Regions from separate parts of the Arthrobacter sp. Z1-15 genome, predicted to be linked through region 1. Evidence: predicted binding sites of a transcription regulator. Region 1 holds the regulator's gene; each other region holds the start of a gene.
What was found. Region 1 encodes LexA, which represses DNA repair genes until DNA is damaged. Its sites were predicted from a motif close to TCGAACANNTGTTCGA; they were not measured.

Region 1 (7,839 bases):
CAGGCCTGCCACGGCCCGGTCAACGGAGGCGGCGATGGCCTTCCGCACCTGCTCGGGCAACCCGTGCGTGTTCTCGTTGACGTTGAGCAGGATGGGCACGTCAAGCTGCGGAGCACCGTAAGGCGCAAGTCCGCGAAGGTCATCGCGCAGGGGAAGTCGGTTCAGTCTCTCCAGCTGTTCAGTCACCACTACAGCTTAAGACTCCAAGGCGGGGCGGGAAGAATCCCCGTGTCGCAGCAGCGGGTTGTTACGTTCTGAGTTGTGCTTGGAACGGACCCGGGATTCAGGACTGGACCGGAATGAACAGCTGCACTCCGGCCGGCACCCGCTCGGTGGGCAGGTTGTTCAGTTCCATGATGTCGGCGACCACATCCCGGGGGTCGCGTTCCGGGGCGAATTCCTCGGCCAGGGCCCAGAGGGAGTCACCGGGAGTGACGCTCACCTGAAGGGTCCGCGTGACGTCCGGCCCGCCGTTCGAGGCGACGGCCGGGGCGGTGAAGAAGCCCAGCACGGTTAGCGCGGCAGCGGCCGTGAGCATCAGCGGCAGGCCGATAAACACCAGCCGGCCCCGCCGCGTGAGCCGGAGCCGGGCCGCCGGAGCCTGGTCTCCGGAGGCTGCGGCGGGCGAAACAGCTTCCGGCCCGGCTGCGGGCCGGGCCGGAGCCGGGGCGAAGGGGGCAGAGGTCCGGGACAGTGTGGATAATGCGTGGGCTGGCATGGAAATACCTTTCCGGTTCGAGAGCAGCAACGGCAGACCCGAAGCTGTATTCGAATAAGTGAAAGCGGTGCGGAGTGAAGATTTCGAAACTATGTTCGAAGGTTGTGAACTCATTTCTAGCACCTATCTACTAATAAAGTCGAGACTCGCTCGAACAAATGTTTGAAAAGGCCGCTCCCCTCGCCTAGCGTTGAGTCCAGAGGAAGAGGGTTCGGCGGTTTACACCGGGCCGGTGCGGGGCGCGGGCCCCGGAACGGTTCGAACAGGACCACTGAATCAGCTGCCTCTGACATTCCCGCCGGCACGGCTTGCACAGCGTTCCGGCCCAGACATCCGCCCGACCAGCTCCGGCACCGCCCGGACCAGCTGACCCGAAGGGAACCCCACGTGGCCCGCAGGACTGCTTCCGAAGACAGCACCAATCAGCCAGCTGCGACCGGCACCCGTGCGCGCGCGAAAGGCCTCACTCCGCGGCAGAAAACCGTCCTTGAGATGATCCAGCGGTCCGTGAGCACCAACGGGTACCCGCCCACCATGCGGGAAATCGGGGACACCGTGGGTCTGGCGAGTCTGTCCAGCGTGACCCACCAGCTCATGCAGCTGGAGAAGCTCGGCTACATCCGCCGCGACCCCAAACGCCCCCGCGCCATGGAAATCCTCATTCCGCTGATGCTGCGCGACGGACAGCCGGCTTCCCCCGGCGCCGACGGAGAGCCTTCGGACAGCCCACGCCGCACCGAGCCGGCGCTCCCGGCCGGAGGCGGCTCCGGCAGTGCAGGCAGCCGCTCCGCCGAGGGTGAGGGCGCCTCCGCGGGCCTGGCCACGGTCACCGAGCTCTCCACCTCCGTGGACACTGCCATGGTTCCCCTGGTCGGCCGGATCGCTGCCGGCGGGCCCATCCTGGCCGAGCAAGTGGTTGAGGACATCATGCCGCTGCCGCGCCAGCTCGTGGGACACGGTGACCTCTTCATGCTCCGGGTCTCGGGTGATTCCATGGTGGACGCCGCCATCTGCGACGGTGACTGGGTGGTGGTACGCCGCCAGCCCACAGCCGAGAACGGCGACATCGTAGCCGCCCTGCTGGACGACGAGGCCACGGTCAAAACGTTCCGCCAGCGCAACGGCCACACCTGGCTGCTGCCGCAGAACACCCGCTACGAGCCCATCGTGGGCGACCACGCCGTCATCATGGGCAAAGTCGTATCGGTCATGCGCTCCCTCTAGCCCGACACACGCCAGACGACGCACACAAAAGGGCGGCCGGATTCTTTCCGGCCGCCCTTCTGTTTGTCTTCTGTTCTACTTCCGGGCTCCGGGAACCTTCTCCTGCGCCGCAGACTGCTCGGCCAGGCGGCCCAGCACCGACAGGACCACGGAACGGTCCGTTGTGGACCAGAACGGCGGCAGAGCGGCCCGCAGGAAGCTGCCGTAGCGGGCAGTGGCCATCCGGGAGTCCAGGATGGCCACCACTCCGCGGTCTCCGGCGGCGCGGATCAGGCGCCCGGCCCCCTGCGCCAGCCGGACTGCGGCATGCGTCGCAGCCACCGACATGAACCCGTTCCCGCCGGCTTTGGCCACCGCGCGGGTGCGGGCCGTCATGAGCGGGTCGTCCGGACGCGGGAACGGGATCCGGTCAATGAGCACCAGCCGGCAGGCGGTTCCCGGCACGTCAACGCCCTGCCAGAGCGACATGGTGCCGAACAGGCAGGTGTCGGGCTCCTCGGAGAACTGCTTGACGAGCGAGGACATCGAGGACTCCCCCTGGCACAGGATCGGAAAATCCACCCGGGTCCGCATTGCGTCGGCCGCGTCTTCGGCGGCCCGGCGTGAAGAAAACAGTCCCAGCGCCCCGCCGTTGGATGCTTTCAGCAGCGCCTCGATTTCGTCCAGCTGCGCCTCGGAGGTGCCCCGTTCTGGCTTGGGCAGATCCTTGGCCACGTACAGCACGCCCTGGCGCGGATAGTCGAAGGGGCTGCCGACGTCGGTGCCCGTCCAGGAGGGTGCCCCGGGGCCCAGGAGCCCTAGCGCGCCGGCCACCGGACCGAACTTGGAACCGATGGCCAGGGTTGCCGAGGTCAAAACCACCGTGTGGCCGTCAAAGAGTCCTTCACGCAGCCTCCCGGCCACCGACAGCGGCGCAACGTTCAGGGTGGCCGGAGCGGTCTCATCCGGCGGGGAGTAGCCGCCCGACGGCGAGAAGGAGCTGGGCCGTGACGCCCAGATCACTTCACCGGCATCGGGGGCGGAAACGAGCCGCTCACAGATGCCCAGCACGGCCATGAGGCGGGACCTGGCGGTCTGGCGCCCGCCGTCGGCCGTTTCCCCGGGCTCCGGCTTGGAATCGGACAGGGCCACCCGGCAGGCCTCGCGGACGCGGCCCACCGCCTGTTCCTGTTCCTCGTTCAGCCCGCTGGCCAGCAGCCCGGACGGAATGCCTTCCAGGGACTTGTCGAAGGCGCGCCCGGCCTGGGCCAGTTCTTCGACGCTGGCGGAGGTGTGCTTGCGCGCCGCGGTGACAGCGGCGGAAATTACGGTTCCGGAGAGCTGGCCGGTGACGGCGCCGGTCACCCGGTCCTGCAGCTCGTGGGCCTCGTCGATGACCACCACGTCATAGTCCGGCAGCACAGCCAGACCCTCGAACGCGGCGATGGCCAGCATCGCGTGGTTGGTGATGACGACGTCGGCCACCGCAGCCTGGGCACGGGCGCGTTCACTGAAGCACTCGGCGGCCATCGGGCATTTCTGGGCGCCCAGGCACTCCATGGACGTCACTGAAACCTGGCGCCAGGCTTTGTCGCTCACGCCCGGAACAAGGTCGTCACGGTCTCCGGTGTCGGTCTCCTCGGCCCATTCACGCAGCCGCACCACTTCCCGTCCCATCGCCGAGGTGGGCGAGGGTGCGGGATGGCCTACGGCGCGGTCTTCGCCGAGCGTAAACAGAGCACCGGCGGGATCCTCCTCTTCCGGGAATCCCCCGCCGGTCTTGTGCAGGCAGACGTAGTTGCTGCGGCCCTTGAGCAGCGCGACGTCGACCTCGCGCGGCAGCTTGGGCTTGAGCGTCTTGAGCAGGCGCGGCAGGTCACGGCCCACAATCTGGGACTGCAGCGCCAGCGTGGCGGTGGAGACCAGCGTGGGCTTGGTGCTGTCCAGCGCGTGGTGGATCAGCGGCACCAGGTAGGCCAGCGACTTGCCGGTTCCGGTGCCCGCCTGAACCAGCAGATGCTGTCCCTCGTGAATGGCCTGCGTGACCTGGCGGGCCATTTCGTGCTGGCCCGGGCGGTTTTGGCCGCCCATGCCGGCTACGGCGGTGTCCAGCAGATCCAGGACTTCGCCGGTGGTGTCTTTACTCATGGGTGACGAAGGGCTCCAGTTCAGCTGCCAGGCCCTCGCGGACCATCACGTGCAGGCGGGTTCCTGCCTCGGCGTGTTCCACGGAAAGGATTTCCGTGTCCGAGCTGTGCAGCCGGGAGACAATCTCACCGCGGTCGTAGGGCACCAGCAGGTGCAGGTCCACGCCGGGGCGGGGAATGCCTTCGGAGATGGCCTGCAGCAGCTCGTCGACGCCCTGGCCGGTCCGGGCGGAGACCACAACGTGGCGGCGTTCCTTCTGGCGCAGCCGTTCCAGGACAAACGGATCAGCGGCATCGGCCTTGTTCAGGACGATGATCTCCGGAATGTTGCGGGCATCCACATCCGTGAGGACGGTGCGGACAGCGGCGATCTGGCCCTCGGGGTCCGGATGCGAGGCATCCACCACGTGCAGGATCAAATCCGCGTCGGCAACTTCCTCAAGCGTTGAGCGGAACGCCTCCACAAGCTGGGTGGGCAGCGAACGGACAAAGCCGACCGTGTCCGCCAGCGTGTAGCCGATGCCGTCTTCGGTCTGGGCCTTGCGAATGGTGGGGTCCAGGGTGGCGAACAGTGCGTTCTCCACCAGGACGCCGGCATCCGTGAGCCGGTTCAGCAGCGAAGACTTGCCGGCGTTGGTATAGCCGGCAATGGCCACCGACGGAACCTCGTTGCGCTGCCGGTTGGCGCGCTTCGTTTCCCGGGCTGGTTTCATTCCTGCGATTTCACGGCGCAGCTTCGCCATGCGGGTGCGGATCTTCCGGCGGTCCAGTTCGATCTTGGTTTCACCGGGGCCGCGCGAGCCCATGCCTGCGCTGGCGCTGCCGACCTGGCCGCCGGCCTGGCGGGACATGGATTCGCCCCAGCCGCGCAGGCGCGGAAGCAGGTATTCCAGCTGTGCCAGTTCCACCTGGGCCTTGCCCTCGCGGGACTTGGCGTGCTGGGCAAAGATGTCAAGGATCAGCGCAGTCCGGTCGATGACCTTGACCTTGACAATGTCTTCCAGGCCGCGCCGCTGTGACGGGGCCAGTTCGCTGTCCACAATGACCGTGTCGGCACCGGTGGCCATCACGATGTCCTTGAGTTCCTGGGCCTTGCCCGAGCCCAGGAACGTCCCGGGGTCCGGCTTCAGGCGCCGCTGGATGATGCCGTCAAGCACCTCCGAGCCCGCCGTCTCGGCGAGGGCAGCAAGCTCCTGCAGGGAGTTCTCGGCGTCGGCCGCCGTTCCTTCGCTCCACAGGCCGGCCAGCACTACGCGCTCCAGGCGCAGCTGGCGGTATTCAACTTCGGTAACGTCTTCCAGCTCGGTTGACAGGCCGGCCACGCGACGCAGTGCGTGGCGGTCGGCCAGGTCTTCCTGGTCGCCGTCGTGCGATGAATGCCCGACGTCGTCCGAAAGGGCCTGGGCCCTGCCGCGCGGGGCGTTGCCGCCGGGGGCTTTGGCCTCCGCGGCGCTCTCCTTGGCGAGGATCCTGTCAATGACCCCCTGGATGTCCTCCGGGCTCAGCTCCGTGTTGGGCTGGGCGGAACCGGATGTGCCAGGGCGGGAATTGTTGATCGTCATAATCTCCTTATAAGCCGTGTTCTCCATGGTAAGTCAGTGCACGGACATTTGGGGGCGTGATCTTCCCGCCGTTCCATCCGGTTTCTGCAGCCTGCCACAGACCCACTATTCTGGTTTGTTATGGGTTCAGACCATTACTTCAGTTCACAGCCCTCGGGCCCCGAGGTCCGCCGGCCGCTTCATGTCACTCTTGACGGCCGGGAGCGCACACTCGTCACGTCCGGCGGGATTTTCAGCCCCGACGCCATAGACAAGGGAACCGTGGTCCTGCTGGACGAAGTTCCTGCGCCCGCCCCTGCCGGCAACCTCCTTGACATTGGCTGCGGCTGGGGGCCGGTCGCCCTGACCATGGCACTCAAGTCCCCGGACGCCCGGGTGTTCGCCGTGGACGTCAATGAGCGCTGCCTGGGCCTGACCCGCGACAACGCCGCCGCCCTGGGTCTGGGAAATGTGACGGCGTCGCGGCCCGATGAGGTGGACCCCGACCTGCGCTTCGACACCATCTGGTCCAATCCGCCCATCCGCATCGGCAAGAACGAACTGCATGCCCTGCTGCTGCTGTGGCTGCCGCGCCTGGCTCCCGAAGGAACCGCGTGGCTGGTTGTCCAGAAGAATCTGGGGGCGGACTCGCTGCAGAAGTGGATGGCCGAGCAGCTCGGCGACGGCTTCTCCGTGTCCCGCCACAGCACTGCCAAGTCTTTCCGGATCATCAAGGTCGAGCGCAAAGCCCGCGTGAGCTAGCCGCCGAAACTGTCAGTGGTTCTTTCCATGCTTGGTTCAACCGCCTCCCCGGGCTGATTATTCCGTTCCGGGGAGGCGGTTTTCCGTGCTCCGGGACTCCGGCGGCGGGGCCGGGGCCAGAGGCTTGGAGGTTAGACGCTAGAGGAGCGTGCCGCGCGCCACGAGGACGGCAGGGCCGCTGAGCTCAACGTGTTCGCGGCCGTCTTCGGCGGTCAGGAAACGCACGCCAACGACGCCGCCCGGCACCGTGACAGCCCATTCGTTCGGGGCCTCACGTCCGGCCCAGAAACGGGTGGCGGCGGCAGCCGCGCACGCACCGGTGCCGCAGGAGAGGGTCTCCCCCACGCCGCGCTCGTGCACGCGCATCGTCAGCAGCCCCACCCCGTCAACCACCAGCGGATCGGCGGGCACCACGAATTCAACGTTGGTACCGTTCTCCGGTTCGGGCTGCACGGACGGTGCGGCCGTGAGATTGGTGGCTGCCAGTTCGGAGAGCTCCGCCAGCGCAACCACGGTGTGCGGGTTGCCCATGCTGACCGAGAGGCCGGGGCGCGGAACCTCCAGCCCGTCGGCGTTGACCACTGCGTCCATGGCCTTGGCGGCAGCATGGTCCGGATGGATGAACTCCCAGGGGCCCATGTCCACGGCGTAGCCGCTGTCCACGCGGGTGACCGTCTTGGTCCCGGCCCGCGTGCCGACGGTCAGGGTTTCGCCCTCGGTCAGCTGCACGAGGCCTTCGGCGAGCAGGAAATGGGCAAAGACGCGCACGCCGTTGCCGCACATCTCCGAGACGCTTCCGTCGGAGTTGTAGTAGTCCATGAACCATTCGGCCCCCGGGTCGCTCTGCAGCAGGGCCCGGCCCTCGGGAAGACGGGCTGAGCGGACTGCACGGATGAAACCGTCTGCGCCGATCCCGCGGTGCCGGTCGCATACGGCGGCTACCTCGGCCGGAGCGAGCACGCGGTCTCCGTCGGGATCGGCGACCAGCACGAAGTCATTTCCGGTGCCGTGGCCTTTGGCGAAGGAAAGACCGGCCAGGGAGGCGGGCAGGCCGGATGCGGAGAATCCGGAATCGGACAAGGGGGCGGAGAGTCTTGTGTTCACTGTTCAAGGATAGCGGCGGCGGCACGGGCGGTCAGTTCGGGATCGTCCCAGTCGAGCCAGGTGATTCTCGGGTCGGCCCGGAACCAGGTCAGCTGGCGGCGGGCGAACTGCCGGGTGGCCACCACGGTCTCCTCCACCGCCGCGGGCACCGTCGACTCACCGTCGAGCACGCGCAGGAACTGGGCATACCCCAGGGCGCGGCCGGCCGTCCGGCCCTCGCGCAGGCCGCGGTCCGCCAGCGCTTCCACTTCCGCCGGCAGGCCCTGCTCCACCATCCTGTCCACCCGGGCGGCCAGGCGCCGGTGCAGCAGGCTGCGCTCCATGGTCAGGCCGAGCTGGACAGCGGGCTGGAAGTACTCGCGGG
Region 2 (7,839 bases), 1.2 Mb from region 1:
TTCCAGGTAGAAGTCGTCCAGGCCGTAGTCCTTGAGCAGGTCCAGCACAAACTGCAGCGTGCTGGTCAGCTCGTCCTTCATCTGCTCGCGGGTGCAGTAGATGTGGGCGTCGTCCTGGGTCATGCCCCGCACGCGCGTCAGGCCGTGGATCACGCCGGACTTCTCGTAGCGGTACACGGAACCGAATTCAAACAGCCGCAGCGGCAGTTCGCGGTAGGACCGTCCGCGGGAGCGGAAGATCAGGTTGTGCATGGGGCAGTTCATCGGCTTCAGGTAGTAGTCCTGGCCGGGCTTGATGACCGCGCCGGTTTCCGGATCAGTGACCTCGTCCACGTGCATGGGAGGGAACATGCCGTCGCGGTACCAGTCCAGGTGGCCGGAAACCTCGTACAGGTGGCCCTTGGTGATGTGCGGGGTGTAGACGAACTCGTAGCCGGCCTCGGTGTGGCGCTGGCGGGAGTAGTCCTCCATGGCCTTGCGGATGATGCCGCCCTTGGGGTGGAACACCGGCAGGCCCGAACCCAGTTCGTCCGGGAAGGAGAACAGGTCCAGTTCGGTGCCCAGCTTGCGGTGGTCGCGGCGCTCGGCCTCGGCCAGGCGCTCCTGGTAGGCCTTCAGTGCATCCTTGGTGGGCCAGGCGGTGCCGTAGATGCGCTGCAGCTGCTGGTTCTTCTGGTCGCCGAGCCAGTAGGCGGCGGCGGAGCGGGTCAGCGCGAAGGCGTTGGAGATCAGCTTGGTGTTCGGCAAGTGCGGGCCGCGGCACAGGTCGCACCAGACCGTGTCGCCGGATTTGCGGTCCACGTTGTCGTAAATGGTGATCTCGCCGGCGCCGACCTCGATGTTCGCACCTTCGCCGGCTTCCTCGGCGCCGTCCTTCGTGCCCAGCAGTTCCAGCTTGTACGGCTCGTTGGCCATGGCTTCGCGGGCTTCTTCTTCGGTGACCACGCGGCGGGCGAATTTCTGGTTCGAGTTGATGATCTTCTGCATCATCTTCTCGAGGGTCTTCAGGTCCTCCGGGGTGAACGGCTCGGCGACGTCGAAGTCGAAGTAGAAGCCGTCCTTGATGTACGGGCCGATGCCGAGCTTGGCATCCGGGCGCAGCTGCTGCACGGCCTGGGCCATAACGTGCGCGGTGGAGTGGCGCAGGACGTTGAGCCCGTCTTCGGAGTCAATGGTGACGGACTCCACGGAATCACCCTCGGAGAGCTCTGTGTCGAGGTCCTTCAGGACCCCGCCAACGCGCATGACGACGACGTCGCGGCGGTCAAAGAACAGCTGAGCACCTGTGGTGCCAGTATCCACCGTGGTCTCTTCGCCGTCGACGATGAGGGTGAACTTCTCTGGCACTGACACGGTTGTCTCCTAGATTTCGTTGTACGGCGTCCTGGACCGGTCAGGACGTGACCGGCTCCTTCTGCGCCCCTTCGATGTTATCCGCTGGAGTTGGGCCCCACCAACCTGCCGCGCTGGAGGCGGGGCAGGGAGGCCGTGTCGTTAAGGTCCCATGCCTCCAGCGCCTGCATGCTGATGCCGCGCGGTCCGGTGCGGCGGGTCAGGCCGCGGACGAGCATCAGCTGGGTGCCGAAGAGCAGCGGGCCGGTCTTTTCCTGGGCTTCGGTGAAGAAGGTGCAGTCCACGCAGCCGGTGCCGTCGTCAAGGCTGATGAACACCACCCGCCGCCCGCCGCGCATCGGCGGTGTTTGGGTGGCCACCCTGATGCCGGCCACCAGCACCTCGGATCCGTTGCGCAGATCCATCAGCTCCCGGGCCTTGGTCACCCCAAGGTCCGTGAGCAGCGGGCCGTAGCTGTCGATCAGGTGGGCGCTGACGTCCACTGACAGGAGGTCCAGTTCGGTGCGCACCTTCTCGCGCAGCGTGGGTTCGGGCAGGTCCGGCTGCAGGTTCTCCAGTTCGGTGTCCCCCAGCGGCAGTGCCAGCTGGCCGGGGATGGGGTCGTACTTCCGCCCGGCAGGACGGGGCGGTGACGTATCCAGATGGTGCAGCAGATCCGCGCGGGAGGCTGCCGAGCCTGTGTCCCTGGCGAGGGAATCAAAGGCTCCCAGGGAGGCCAGGCGGATCAGGGTCCTGCGTCCAACCCGGGCGCGGGCCCGCAGGTCAGCCAGTGAATCATAGGGTTGGCCGCCGGTGATGCGCCGCAGTTCCGCTGCGGACAGCCCGTAAATTCCGGCAAGGCTCAGCCGGATTCCCAGTTTTTCCGGCCGGGCCGGATGCCCGGGCGACGCCGGGACCGCCGGCACCCGCTCCACCCGGTACTGTTCACCGCTGCGGTTGATGTCCAGCGGCAGGATGGGTATACCCATCCGCCGGGCCTCGGCCACCAGCAGCCGGCGCGGATACATGCCCGGATCGTGTTCGAAGATGCCGGCCAGGAATGCCTCGGGGTGATGGGCCTTCAGCCAGGCGGACTGGTAGGTGGGAACGGCAAAAGCGGCTCCGTGCGCCTTGCAGAAACCAAAGCTGCCAAAGGCCTTCAGCGTGTCCCAGACCTTGTCGATGACCTCCGCCGAATACCCGCGCTTACCTGCTTCGGTCCGGAAGTAGTCCTCCACGGATCCTTCGGCGTCTTCATTTCCCAGCAGCCGGCGCAGTTCATCCGCTTTGGCCAGGCCGCAGCCGGTAAACACGTCGAAGGTGCGCAGCACCTGCTCATGGAACACCGTTACCCCGTGCGTTTCCGCCAGGACCGGGCGCAGGGCTTCGTGCGGATACACCTCCGGCGAGAAGCCGTGCCGGTGCTCCAGGAACGGACGGACCATGTCGGATTTCATCGGTCCCGGGCGGAACAGGGAGATGTCGATGATCAGGTCATTAAACTCGCGCGGGGCGAGCTTGCCGATCAGTTCCCGCTGACCCGGGGACTCAATCTGGAAACAGCCCAGCGTGTGCGTGCTGCAGATCAGGTCATAGGTGGGTTTGTCGTCCAGCGGCACGGCGTCGAGGTTTATGGAGCCGTCCTCGTGCACATAGTCCGGGCCCAGTCCGTCGGGTCCGGGCGGATGGGCGCCGGCGGCAACGGTGTCCGCCTTGGACGGATGCAGCCGCCGGACCTCCTGCAGGGCGTAGGCCATGGCACTTTGCATCCGCACGCCCAGCACATCGAGCTTGAGCATGCCCATGGGGTCCATATCGTGTTTGTCGAACTGGGACATGGGCAGGCCCAGGCCGGATGGCTGCACCGGAGTGCGGTCCAGCAGGGAGGCGTCTCCCAGGATCACTCCGCACGGATGCATCGAAATGTGCCGGGGCAGCCGGTCCAGGCGTTCAGTCAGGTCCACCAGCAAATCCAGCTGCCGGTTGCCTTCCACCCGTTCGGCCACCTCCCGCAGCTCGGGCTTTTCCGCGAGCGCCTCCCGGAATTTCCGGGCCGAAAAGCGCCACAGCTGTTTGGCCACTGCCCCAATGTCCTCCTCGGCCAGACCCAGCGCCATGCCGGCGTCGCGCACCGCACCGCGGGCGCGGTAGCCGTTCTGCATGCTCATCAGCGTCACCCGTTCAGCGCCGAAGCGTTCGAAGATGCGGTGGTAGACCTTGTGCCGCTGCGCGCTTTCGACGTCAATGTCGATGTCCGGCAGTGTTGAGCGGTCCTGCGAGAGGAAACGCTCGAAGATCAGGTCATGGGCCAGCGGATTGACGTGGCTGACTCCCAGCAGATAATTCACCAGCGAGGAGGCTCCGGATCCCCGGGCCGCGGCGCGCACCCCCATGCCGGTGATCATCGAGGAAACCTCTGCGACGGTCAGGAAATAGGAGGCAAAGCCAAGCCGCTCTATGATGCCCAGCTCATGGGCCAGCCGGGTCCGCATCCGCGCTTCCGCGGAGCCGCCGAGCTCCCGGGACGGAAACCTGCGCCCGATTCCCGCTTCGCAGCGGCGCACCAGCTCGGCCATGGGGGCGCTGGTGATGCCGATGACCGAGGCTTCCGGGACCACCGGCTGCTTCCATCCCATGTCCGCCTGCGGATCCATCCGGCAGGTATCGGCGAGCGCCTCGGTGTCGCGGAGCAGACGCGCCGCCCCTGCACCCCCGTAACCGGCCTCGGCGCTGATTTCCCGGGCCAGCGCCTTCATCTGATCTGCGCTTTTCAGCCAGCCCTGCCCGTTGGGCTGCAGGTCCCCGAGCCGGGCCATGGACGTCAGCGCGCGGGCGGCGTCAAGGACATCGGCGGTGGCGGCGCCGTCGGCATCGACATAGCGAACGGCGTTGGTCAGGATGGCCGGCAGCCGCATTTCATCGGCCAGCCGGAACATGCGGACAGCATGGGCGAGGCTGAGGTTTCCTCCCGGCGCGCTGAGGTGGGTTACCACCTCCACGGCGAGCGCCGTGCGGGGCAGCACCTCCAGCCAGCGGGAGAAGAGCGTGCGGGCGACGGCGTAGCTGCGGCTGCGCATGGCGATTCCGACGTCGGAATAGGGGCCCACCAGCACGGTCAGGACCGGGCCGGGTCCCCCGCTGTCCCCCGCGCCGTCCCCCGCCGCGCGGGCGGCCAGCTGCTGCAGCGTGACACCGACCGGCTTGCTGCCCCTGCGTGCCGCTGATGCGGATGTGCCCGCGTGAGCGTCGGAAATCAGCCGGCACAACGCTCGGTACCCCGCACCGCCGCGGTGTCCGTGGGCCAGGACCACCACCCGCCCGGTCACGGCGGGGCTGCCGTCTCTGTCCGGCTCGCCGAGCACCGCCAGGTCCACGCCCACAACGGGATCGATTCCGGCGTCCATGCAGGCCCGCAGATGCTTGACGGTTCCGTACAGCCCGTCCCGGTCGGTGCAGGCCAGGGCGTCGGCGCCGTCGGCGGCGGCGGCCGCGGCGAGGTCCTGCGGCCAGGACACTCCGTAATGGGCGCTGAAGGCGCTGGCGGTGTGCAGATGGGTAAAGCTCATGGGGTGGCTTAGGCACTTTCCCGCAGGGCGTCATGGATGCGGATCAGGCGCCAGCGACCGGTGGAGATGTCATGGGAGATGTCCAGGGTCCGCAGCGGCGAGCTGGAGTTCAGCCGGGCCTGGATGCGCCAGATCTCCGAATCCACCAGCCCCGCGCCGTGTCCGCGCTCGGCCCGCGGTTCTTCGTCCCACCAGTTCCGGCGTTCATACCAGCGCACCGGATCAGCGGCCACCTTGTACGTGCGCCCCTTCCAGGACAACCGCAGCGGCTGTCCGCCCGGAGAACACACCACCTCTACTGCTTCGCTGAAGACACCCACTTCAGTTCCCTCTCCCGCCGATGCGGACTGCAGAGTTGAGCCTGCATCCATGATCAGCCCGCTGCACCGCAGCGGATTGCAGACTCCGGACACCACCTGTCCGGATCAATTACCAGATCACCATCTTCGAACACATGTTCGAATAACACCAGTGTACGGTGCGCTCCTGACAAACACCGCCGGTTCATTTCGCCGCCGTCCCCGGCTGCACCCTCGCAGTCTCGGAGAGCGGAATCTGCTTGATGAAAAGGGCCAGGACCAGGCCCGCGCCCAGGGCCGGAATGCCCAGCAGGAAAATCGGAGGCAGGGCCTCGCCGAAGGCCCGGGCAATAAACTCCCGCACCGGCTCCGGCAGCGTCTTCAGTTCCGCAGGGCTGATGGAGTTCACCCCGTTGCGGAGTACCCCGGCGGCCTGCACCGGGGCGTCCTCGGCCACCTGGTCATTGAGCCGCCTGATGAAGACCGATCCGAACACAGCGATTCCCAGCGAGCCGCCCATCTGGCGGAAATAGTTCGCGGAGGAAACACCGGTGCCCATGTCCCGGCCCGGAACACTGTTCTGCACAATCAGCACCAGGTTCTGCATCAGCGCACCGATGCCCAGCCCCAGCACAAACATGCCCGCGGCGGTGAACCAGTACGGCGTGGTGTTGGAGATCCGGGAGAGCAGCAGCAGACCAACGATCATGACGGCCGCACCCAGGACGGGATAGATCTTGTACTTTCCGGTCCGGGAAATCAGCTGCCCGGTGCCGATCGACGTAATCAGCAGGCCCGCCGTCATGGGCAGCATCATCAGCCCTGACATAGTGGCCGAAGCGCCGTTGACCATTTGCAGGAAGGTGGGCAGGTAGGAAATGCTGCCGAACATCGCCAGCCCCACGGACAGGCCCACCAGGGTGCAGACCAGGAAGTTGCGGTTGCCGAACAGCCGCAGCGGCAGGATCGGCTCGGCGGCCCGCAGCTCCACCGGGATGAACGCAGCCACCCCGACGGAGGCCAGCGCCCCCAGTCCCAGAATGGTCGGGGACGTCCAGGCATAGGTGGTTCCGCCCCAGCTGGTCAGCATGACCAGGGCCGCGCTGGTCACGGCCAAAAGGGCCGCGCCGGAATAGTCCAGTTTGGGCCGCGGTCCGGTGCGCGCGGGAAGGTGCAGCGATGTGATGATCACCGCCAGTGCCACCGCTCCCAGGGGAAGGTTGATGTAGAACACCCACCGCCACGACCAGTATTCGGTCAGGTAGCCGCCGATCAGCGGGCCGCTGACTGACGCCACTCCAAACGCGGCACCGATCAGCCCCATGTACCTCCCGCGGTCACGGGCGGATACCACGTCTCCGATGATGGCCTGGGCACCGATGATCAGCCCGCCGCCGCCCACGCCCTGCAGCGCACGGTAACCGATCAGCTCCGCCATGCTGTGGGCCTGTCCGGACAGCGCGGATCCGGCCAGGAACACGGCTATGGCAAAGACGAAGATATTCTTGCGTCCCAGCAGGTCCCCCAGCTTGCCGTAGATCGGCAGACCGATTGTGGACGTCAGCAGGTAGGCGGTGATGACCCAGGACAGGTGGTCAAGCCCCTGCAGGTCCCCCACGATCGTGGGCAAAGCCGTTGCCACGATGGTCTGGTCCAGCGACGAAATCAGGACGGCCAGGATCAGCCCGGTGAAAACCAGCGCCATTTGACGCCGGGAATGCGGTGACGGGGCTTCCTGGCTGTGCCTGGCCGGAGGATGCCCGCCGGTGCCGGAAGCCGGGGAAGGGTCCACCGGGGTTTCCGGGTGTACCGGCCCGGCCTGCGGATGGAGGACGGCCGGCGGTGCACTGAGCCGGTACGACGACGCCGGTGATCCGAGATCCGTTGCTGCACGGGCACCGGGATGGGTGGCTTCTGCGCCGTGGGCCGTGAACTTGGCGGCCATGAACGCCTCCCTGTGAAGCCGTCGCCTGCTGCGCTCCGAAGCCGGCGCAGTCCCCGCGGCTCCTTCCATCAGACGCCCGCTCCGGCAAGGGAGTCAACGGTTGTGCCCCTGCTCCGACTGCAGTCCGCCTACTAGGCGAATTCCCACCCGTCCGCCGGCCGCGGAGCGGACAGCCAGTAGCGCGAACCCTCAGGGTTGCGGGAGACGATGCCTTCATCCACCAGATAGCGGCGGATGGCGGCGGGGTCATCGGAATATTCTGCAAGCCGCTCGGTGATGGCGCGTTCGTTGAGTACGGGCAGCTCTCCGGGCGGTGCGGGGACGGACTCAAAGACGTGCCCGGCAATGAAGTGGAGAAGCTCCAGCCGGTCCGCCTGCCGCCGCGGATAGGCCGAGATTTTTCCCTTCACAAGGAACCTCCCCGCGGAAGTCTCCGGCGGCTCCTTGCCGCTCGCCAGCAGCCTGGCAAACACGCCGCCCACCGGCTGCACGTCGCAGGCCCCGGAGGAGACCAGCCCGGCCTTCTGCAGGGCCGCCAGCGATTTGCGTTCCTTGGGCTCCAAATCCTGCCCGTCCAGCGGAGTGCCGCGTTCGGCGGCGGTGATCACCCGGGCGTACAGCCGCAGCCTGCGTTCGTCGGCGAGCGCCGCCGCAACGGCCCGCCACTGTTCCTGCGGCACCGGCTGTTCCTGCTCCA
Region 3 (7,839 bases), 1.1 Mb from region 1:
ATCCGAGGGCGCGGTACTGGAACAGCGAGTAGACCGCCACCAGTGCCAGGCCGATCAGGCCGGCAATGACGCCCATCCGGAGCTGGTCGGTGCCCAGCGTTGCGGACACCTGCTGTTCGCTCTGGATGTCGAAGCTGATCGGCAGTGCCCCGTACTTCAGCTGCTCTGACAGGGCCTTTGCGGATTCCTGCGTGAACTGCCCGGTGATGCGGGGCTCGCCGTCGGTGATGACGCCCTGCACGGTGGGAGCGGAGATGACCTGTCCGTCCAGCACAATGGCGAACTGGTTGTGCGGGTCCCCCTGCTGGAAGGCGAAGAGACGCTCGGTGACGTCCCGGAAGACCTCGGTGCCTTCGCTGTTGAACTTGATGTTCACGCCCCATTCGTTGATGGAGGCGCCCTGTCCGCTCTGGGACAGGCCGAAGGTGGCGGTGTCGATATTGGTTCCGGGCACTTCGACCGGCCCGAGGATGTACTTGGCGCCGGCCGAGGGCTCGCAGGCAATCATCGGCTGGTCCGCCGGTGCGGATTCCACCGAGGCCTCAAGCGTGGCCGGGTCCAGGCAGTCGGTGCTCTCGAACTCGCGGTACAGCTCCGGGGTGATCCAGTTGTCGTCGGAGGCGTTGGCAGGCTCGGCGGCGGGGGCCGGAAGCTGCTCGTCGGGGACCGGCTGCTCCGCAGGGGACGCTGCACCCACGGTCAGGACCGGACGGAACTCCATCGCGGCCGAGGCCTGGATCAGTTCGCGGGTTTCCGCCGACGGAACGCCGGGAAGCGAAACCACGACGTTGCGCCCGGACTGGGTGGTGATCTCGGCTTCGGAGACTCCGCTGCCGTCCACGCGCTGGCGGATGATTTCCACGGCCTGGTCCAGCTGTTCCTGGGTGATCTCAGCGCCGCCCTGCACCTGCGGGGCGAGGATCATTTCTGTTCCGCCCTCGAGGTCCAGGGCAAGTTTGGGGGTCCAGCTGGCGTTGCTCCACATGGAGCCGCCGCCGAGCAAAAGGGCCAGAGCAGCAAAAATGACGCCCAACCAGAGGAGCGTCTTTCTTGCGGCCGAGCCGGGGCCGGTACGAGGCATAGAGGATAGTCCTTACAGGGGTGAGACACCGGGGGCGTAGTCGACCCCGGCCAGCCTGCGGAGAGTCTCCCTCCGCAGGCCCGTGGAGAGTCTAGTTCTCTTTCTTGTTTTCGCGGTTCAGGCGATCAAGTGTTTCCTCGGGAGTCTCCTCGGCGCGGGCCACTGACTCGTCGCGGCGCAGGTCATCGCCGGCGGGTGCGGTATCGGCGGCGCGTGCGGCGTCGTCACTGCGGTCGGCGGAGGTAATCGAGGAGGCGTCGTCCGGAACAACCGGGGCCTCTTCGTCAGCGGCGGGTTCCGTGGTAACGACCTTGGTCAGCGCCTGCAGGTGAACGGTGGCGGTGTTCCCGGGCGAAAGCTCCAGGACGGCCTTGTTTTCTTCGTTGTTGATCGACAGGATCGTTCCGAACAGACCGAACTGGGTCATGACTTCGGTTCCGGGAACCATCTGGGTCCGCTGCTCCTGGACCGTCTTCTGCGTCTTCTTCTGCTTGCGGAACATCATGAAGATGAACAGCGCCAGCAGGATCGGCAGGAGGAGGCTAGAGAACGAGAAGCCGCCGGGGGCCTGTTCCGAGGTGGTTTGGGCCATGACGTTTAAGAACACAGAGTGGTTCCGTTTCTGTTGGAAATTGATGTGCAGGTGTCTCCGGAACGGCAGGCGCCTGCTTCGGCGCCGCCGTGATCCGCTGGTGCAACAGTGATCCGTTGGTGCAACGGGCGCAGAAGCCCGCCCAACGAATGACCAGTCTAAAGGTAAAACGTTCGCCGCGGCGGAAAAGTTGCAGAAGATGCTGTACTTTTCCCGTACCTTCCCTGCTAATTCTCCCTCCCGCCGGCGGCGCCCTCAAGTCCGTCCGGACTAGGCTCCGTCGTTCTAGGCTCCGTCGTTCTAGGCTCCGTCGTTCTAAGCTCAGTCGCCGGAGGAGGTGTCCGCGGAGGACGTGTTGGTGCCGGGACCGGAAAACATGTTCTCCGGAAGGCCGGCGGCAACGTTGTCGGGCATCTGCAGGCCCAGATGCTCCCACGCGGCACGCGTGGCAACGCGTCCGCGCGGGGTCCGGCCCAGCAGGCCTTCGCGGACCAGGTACGGTTCGGCAACGGTTTCCACGGTTTCAGGCTCTTCGCCGACGGCGATGGCAAGGGTGGACAGGCCAACCGGCCCGCCGTTGAACTTGGTGACCAGGGCCCGCAGCACGGAACGGTCCAGCCGGTCCAGGCCGCGGGAATCAACCTCGTACATGTCCAGGGCGGCTGAAGCGGTGCGCGCGTCAATCTGGTCCACGCCGTGCACCAGCGCCCAGTCGCGGACCCGGCGCAGCAGCCGGTTGGCGATGCGGGGAGTTCCGCGGGAGCGTCCCGCGACTTCGGCAAACCCGGCGGAATTGACCTTCATGTCCATCAGCATTGCGGAGCGCCGCAGCACAAGTTCCAGTTCTCCGGTGGAATAGAACTCCAGATGCCCGGTGAAGCCGAAGCGGTCGCGCAGCGGACCAGGCAGCAGGCCGGCCCGCGTGGTGGCTCCCACCAGGGTGAAGGGCGGCAGGTCCAGCGGGATGGCCGTGGCGCCGGCCCCCTTGCCCACGATGATGTCCACCCGGAAGTCTTCCATGGCCATGTAGAGCATTTCCTCCGCGGGCCGGGACATGCGGTGGATTTCGTCGAGGAACAGCACCTCCCCCTCGGTGAGTGAAGAAAGGATCGCGGCCAGGTCGCCGGCATGCTGGATCGCCGGCCCGGATGAAATGCGCAGCGGTGCGTTCATTTCGGCAGCGATAATCATCGACAGGGTGGTCTTGCCCAGTCCGGGAGGGCCCGAAAGCAGCACGTGGTCGGCGCTGCGGCCCCGGAGCCGCGAGGCTTCCAGCACCAGCGACAACTGCTCACGCACCCGTTTCTGACCCACAAAGTCGTCGAGGTTCTTCGGCCGCAGGGCTGCCTCGATGGCTTTGTCATCGGGGTCCCCGGTGGGGGCAACCAGTCCGTCTCCGGGCAGTGCCGGCACCTCAGCCCACCTGCTGGCGGGGAGCCCGTGCCCGTGCACCGTCGGTGCCCAGGCGGCGGAGGGTCAGCTTCAGGATTTCGCCCACGTTGCCGGCGGCCGCCACATCGGGGGCTTCGGCAACGGCGGCGTCGATGGCCGCGGTGGCGTCCTTTTCCGTCCAGCCCAGGCCGGTCATCGCAGCCAGGACCTGGTCCTGCCAGCGTGCTGCGCCGGGGGCATCCGCAGTGCCCAGCGGCACCAGTTTGTCGGCCAGCTCCAGCACGATCCTGCGGGCTCCCTTGGGGCCGATTCCCGAGACCTTGCTGAAGGCCTTGTCATCACCGGAGGAGGCCGCCACCCGGATGGCTTCGGGGGTGTGGACGGCAAGGACGGCCAGGGCAATGCGGGGACCCACCCCGCTGACGCTCAGCAGCGTCTCGAAGACTTCCCGCTGGTCGGCGTCGGTGAAGCCGTACAGGGTCATCGAGTCCTCGCGGACAATCATGGCGGTCTGGATCACCGCTTCGCGGCCCGGGTGCAGGGAACCCAGCGTCTGCGGCGTGGCCTGCACCAGCATTCCCAGGCCGTTCACATCGATCACTGCCGAATGCAGGCCAACGTGCGTTACTGTCCCGCGCAGGGATGCGATCATGACGAAACTCCAGAGGCTGTGTAGAACATATCTACGAATACCCTACTGTGTGCTGCGGCGGTTGCCCGGTTCCGGCGCGCTGCCGCGGCCCAACCGGCGGTTCCGAAGGCCGGTCCCGGGGTCAGCGCCGGGCACGGGCCTCGGCCTCGGCCCACAGCCGCTGTGCAGGGGTCAGTCCGGCCGTCGGGGGCCTGCGCACCGCGCGGGCGCCGGAGGCGGAGCCCGCCGTCGTCTGCCCGGGGCCGGCAACTGAGCGCCGCCAGGCGTGGGTGATGGCCAGTGCCAGCGCGTCTGCGGCATCGGCGGGTTTGGGAGCCTCGTCCAGGCGCAGGATCTTGGTGACCATTTTTCCCACCGCGTCCTTATTGGCTCCGCCGGACCCGGTGACCGCGGCCTTGACCTCGGTGGGAGTGTGCAGCGCCACGGGAATGCCCCGCCGCGCGGCGGCGGCGATGACAACGCCGGAGGCCTGGGCAGTGCCCATCACCGTGCTGACATTGAGCTGGCTGAAGACGCGCTCCACGGCAAGGACATCCGGTTTATGCGTGTCCAGCCACAGGTCAATGGCGTTGGAGATGACAAGCAGCCTGCCGTCCAGGGCGGTTCCCGCCTCGGTGCCGACCACGCCCACAGCCACCAGGGTGGCGCGGCGGTTGCGTTCGACGTCCACCACTCCCAGACCGCACCGGGTCAGGCCCGGGTCGACACCCAGGACGCGCAGGCTCACTTATCAGTCGTCTTCGAGCTGGGCGAAGACCTCTGCGGGGATGTCGGCATTGGAGTAGACGTTCTGGACGTCGTCCAGGTCTTCCACCGCGTCCACAAGCTTCAGGAACTTCCGGGCGCTGTCCGCGTCCAGCTCCACGTGCATGGACGGCAGGAATTCGGCTTCGTCGCTCTCGTACTCGATGTCGGCATCCTCCAGCGCGGCGACAACGGCACGCAGGTCCGCCGCTTCCGAGATGATCTCGAAATTGTCTCCGGATTCCTTGACCTCGTCGGCGCCTGCGTCTAGCACGGCCATCAGGAGGTCGTCCTCGGTGAGGTCCTTCTTGGGCAGGGTGACGACGCCCTTGCGGGTGAACATGTAGGCCACCGAGCCGGGATCGCCCATGTTGCCGCCGTTGCGGGTGACCGCAAGGCGAACTTCCGAGGCGGCACGGTTCTTGTTGTCCGTCAGGCACTCGATCAGCAGGGCGGTGCCCTGCGGGCCGTAGCCTTCGTACATGATGGTCTGGTAATCGACGGCTTCGCCCAGGAGGCCGGCACCGCGCTTGACGGCGCGGTTGATGTTGTCGATGGGGACCGAGGTCTTTTTCGCCTTGGCGACGGCGAGTTCAAGGCCGGGGTTTCCGGCCATGTCTGCGCCTCCGGCGCGGGCCGCAACTTCGATGTTCTTGATCAGCTTGGCGAACGACTTTGCACGCTTGGCGTCAATGACTGCCTTCTTGTGCTTAGTGGTTGCCCATTTAGAGTGGCCCGACATGCTCTACGCTTCTCCTCTGATCATCTGGATAAAAAGTTCGTGAACGCGGCTCTCCCCCGTTACCTCCGGATGGAACGAGGTGGCCAGCAGATTTCCCGAACGCACTGCCACAATTCTAGCGACGAAATCGTCAGCAGACGCATGACCCCGCTCCGGCGGCGGAACCCGGGCCAGCACTTCCACTGAATCACCAACCTTTTCCACCCACGGCGCACGGATAAAGACGGCGTGGACCGGCGGGGACTGCCCGGCCGGGTCTGCGGACGGCAGGGTCGCAAGGCCGCGGAACTCCAGGAGGGTTTCGAAGGACTCCCGCTGGCGGCCGAAGGCATTGCGCCGGACCTCGATGTCCAGCCCGCCCAGCGTCTGCTGGGGCGCCCCCGAAAGGTCGCGGGCCGGATCAGAAAGATGGTCCGCCAGCAGGATCATTCCGGCGCAGGAGCCGTACACCGGCAACCCGGCCCGGATCCGCTCCTGCAGCGGGGCATAAACGCCAAAGGCCCGCATGAGCTTGTCCATGGTGGTGGATTCCCCGCCGGGCAGCACCAGCCCGTCCAGGCCGGCGAGCTCCCCGGGGCGGCGCACGGGAACAGCGGCCGCTCCCGCCGCTTCCAGGCTTGCCGCGTGTTCGCGGACACCGCCCTGCAGCGCCAGGACACCGACCCGCAGGGGACGCCCGGGCGGGCGGAAAGGAGACGCGCCGGCTTCAGTCATCAGGCCAGTCTACGATGCAGCATCCCTGCGGCCGCGCACCGGCAAGGGTCGCAGGGGCTCCTTACGATATATTCATAAACCATGAGTTCTTTCTCCGTCCTGACAGGCAAGCTGGTCCGCAGTGCCTCCAAACTGCGCGGCGGCGGCTCCGCACTGCCCGGCCTGGTGGTGGAGAAAATCGATCCCGATTTCATCCGCCGCACGCTGGCCGACCTTCCGCTGGGCGTCGCCGTGGTTTCGGGCACCAACGGGAAAACAACCACCACCAAAATGGTGGTGGAACTGCTCGAATCCCAGGGCCTGAAGGTGTTCACCAACCGCACCGGCAGCAATTTCACCCGCGGCGTCGCCGCGGCCCTGCTCGGCGAGGTGGACTGGCGCGGCCGCCTCGATGCCGACGTCGCGGTCCTGGAGCTGGACGAAGCGCATGCCGTGCACTTCGTGAAGCTGATCCAGCCGCGGTATTCGCTGTTGCTGAATGTGCTCCGTGACCAGCTGGACCGCTTCGGTGAGATCGACAAGACCACCCGGCTGCTCGAGGCCATTGCCAAGGCCACCACCGGCACCGTGGTCCTAAACCGCGAGGATCCGCGCGTCGCCTCGATTGCCGCTTCCCTGGACAAGCAGGAAGTGCGCTACTTCGGGTTGGACGCGTCCCTGCGCAGCACCTTCCCGAACGACGACGAGATGCGCGGTTCCAAGGCGGAGGCGCTGGCAGCGGTGCTGCCGGCCGACGTCGTGCTCGAACGCGTGGCCGAAACCGACGCCGACTTCCGCGTCGACGACACCGTGGTGACCACGGGGGTGAAGCTGCGCGGGGTCTACAACATTTTCAACGCTGCGGCCGCACTGGCCCTGGCCCGCGTCATCGCCGGGCCTTCGGCCAACAGCGACGCCCTGTTTACGGCGCTGTCCAACGTGGAGCCGGCGTTCGGGCGCGGCGAGTCCCTGGTGGTCAACGGGCAGCCGCTGGAGCTGGTGCTGGTGAAGAATCCCAGCGGCTTCCGGCTCGGGCTGAAGTCCTTTGCCGCCCACGGCTACTCGACCATGATCGCCATCAACGACAACTATGCCGACGGGCGCGACATGTCCTGGCTGTGGGACGTCGACTTCGAGACGCTGGCCGAAAACGGCGTGAACATGGTCACCGGCGCGCGCGCCTACGACATGGCGCTGCGGCTGAAGTACGACGACGTTCCGGTGGCGGACATCAACCCGGACATCACCGATGCGCTGAAGGCCTTCATCTCCGGCTCCGGCCAGCGTCCCATGCGCATTTTCTGCACCTACACGGCCATGCTGGCCGTGCGGCGCGAACTATCCAAGATCACGACAGTAGAGGTGGTCTCATGAGCGAGGACCGAATCGCAGCCGGCAACCGGAGCATCAACATCCTGCAGCTGTACCCGCGGGAAATGAACATTTACGGCGACTGGGGCAACGTCCTGGTTCTGAAACAGCGCCTGAAATGGAACGGCTACACCGCAAACGTCCTGGAATACAACGTGGGTGATGATTTCCCCGCCGACGTCGATCTCCTGGTGGGAGGCGGCGGACAGGACAGCGGGCAGGTGGTCATCCAGGAGGACCTCCAGTCGCTGGCCCCCACGCTGCGGGCTCTGGCTGAGGATGACGTTCCGATGCTGGCGATCTGCGGGCTGTACCAGCTGTTCGGCCGGTTCTTCAAGACACACACCGGCACGGTCATTCCGGGCATCGGGCTGCTGGACCTGGAAACGCACGGCGGAACGGAGCGGCTGATCGGCAACGTGCTCTCCGTCAGCGAGGAGTTCGGCGAGATCCACGGCTACGAGAACCATTCCGGCCAGACCTTCCTGGGCCCGGGCGTGAAGCCGCTGGCCGAGGTCCGCAAGGGCGAGGGCAACAACTCCAAGGACAATTACGAGGGCGCCCGCTACCGC

Region 2: M1D40_RS11060 (DUF6504 family protein) is a predicted target of LexA. The motif match lies at 5,345-5,360, and genes of this name have one in related genera.
Region 3: ruvA (Holliday junction branch migration protein RuvA) is a predicted target of LexA. The motif match lies at 3,739-3,754, and genes of this name have one in related genera.

Annotation. Positions count from the first base shown of each region.
Region 1 covers NZ_CP096454.1:1,266,468-1,274,306, reverse strand. The annotation lists gene M1D40_RS05855 (histidinol-phosphate transaminase) at 1-186, opposite strand, end outside; gene M1D40_RS05850 (LysM peptidoglycan-binding domain-containing protein) at 284-718, opposite strand; gene lexA (transcriptional repressor LexA) at 1,106-1,942, shown strand; gene M1D40_RS05840 (ATP-dependent DNA helicase) at 2,018-4,069, opposite strand; gene hflX (GTPase HflX) at 4,062-5,630, opposite strand; gene M1D40_RS05830 (class I SAM-dependent methyltransferase) at 5,751-6,371, shown strand; gene dapF (diaminopimelate epimerase) at 6,510-7,451, opposite strand; gene miaA (tRNA (adenosine(37)-N6)-dimethylallyltransferase MiaA) at 7,472-7,839, opposite strand, start outside.
Region 2 covers NZ_CP096454.1:2,419,744-2,427,582, forward strand. The annotation lists gene thrS (threonine--tRNA ligase) at 1-1,353, opposite strand, end outside; gene M1D40_RS11055 (DNA polymerase III subunit alpha) at 1,431-4,898, opposite strand; gene M1D40_RS11060 (DUF6504 family protein) at 4,907-5,269, opposite strand; gene M1D40_RS11065 (MDR family MFS transporter) at 5,403-7,142, opposite strand; gene M1D40_RS11070 (DUF2087 domain-containing protein) at 7,274-7,839, opposite strand, start outside.
Region 3 covers NZ_CP096454.1:2,404,419-2,412,257, forward strand. The annotation lists gene secD (protein translocase subunit SecD) at 1-1,081, opposite strand, end outside; gene yajC (preprotein translocase subunit YajC) at 1,173-1,673, opposite strand; gene ruvB (Holliday junction branch migration DNA helicase RuvB) at 1,995-3,077, opposite strand; gene ruvA (Holliday junction branch migration protein RuvA) at 3,088-3,717, opposite strand; gene ruvC (crossover junction endodeoxyribonuclease RuvC) at 3,839-4,444, opposite strand; gene M1D40_RS11000 (YebC/PmpR family DNA-binding transcriptional regulator) at 4,448-5,203, opposite strand; gene pdxT (pyridoxal 5'-phosphate synthase glutaminase subunit PdxT) at 5,207-5,917, opposite strand; gene M1D40_RS11010 (MurT ligase domain-containing protein) at 5,999-7,270, shown strand; gene M1D40_RS11015 (type 1 glutamine amidotransferase) at 7,267-7,839, shown strand, end outside.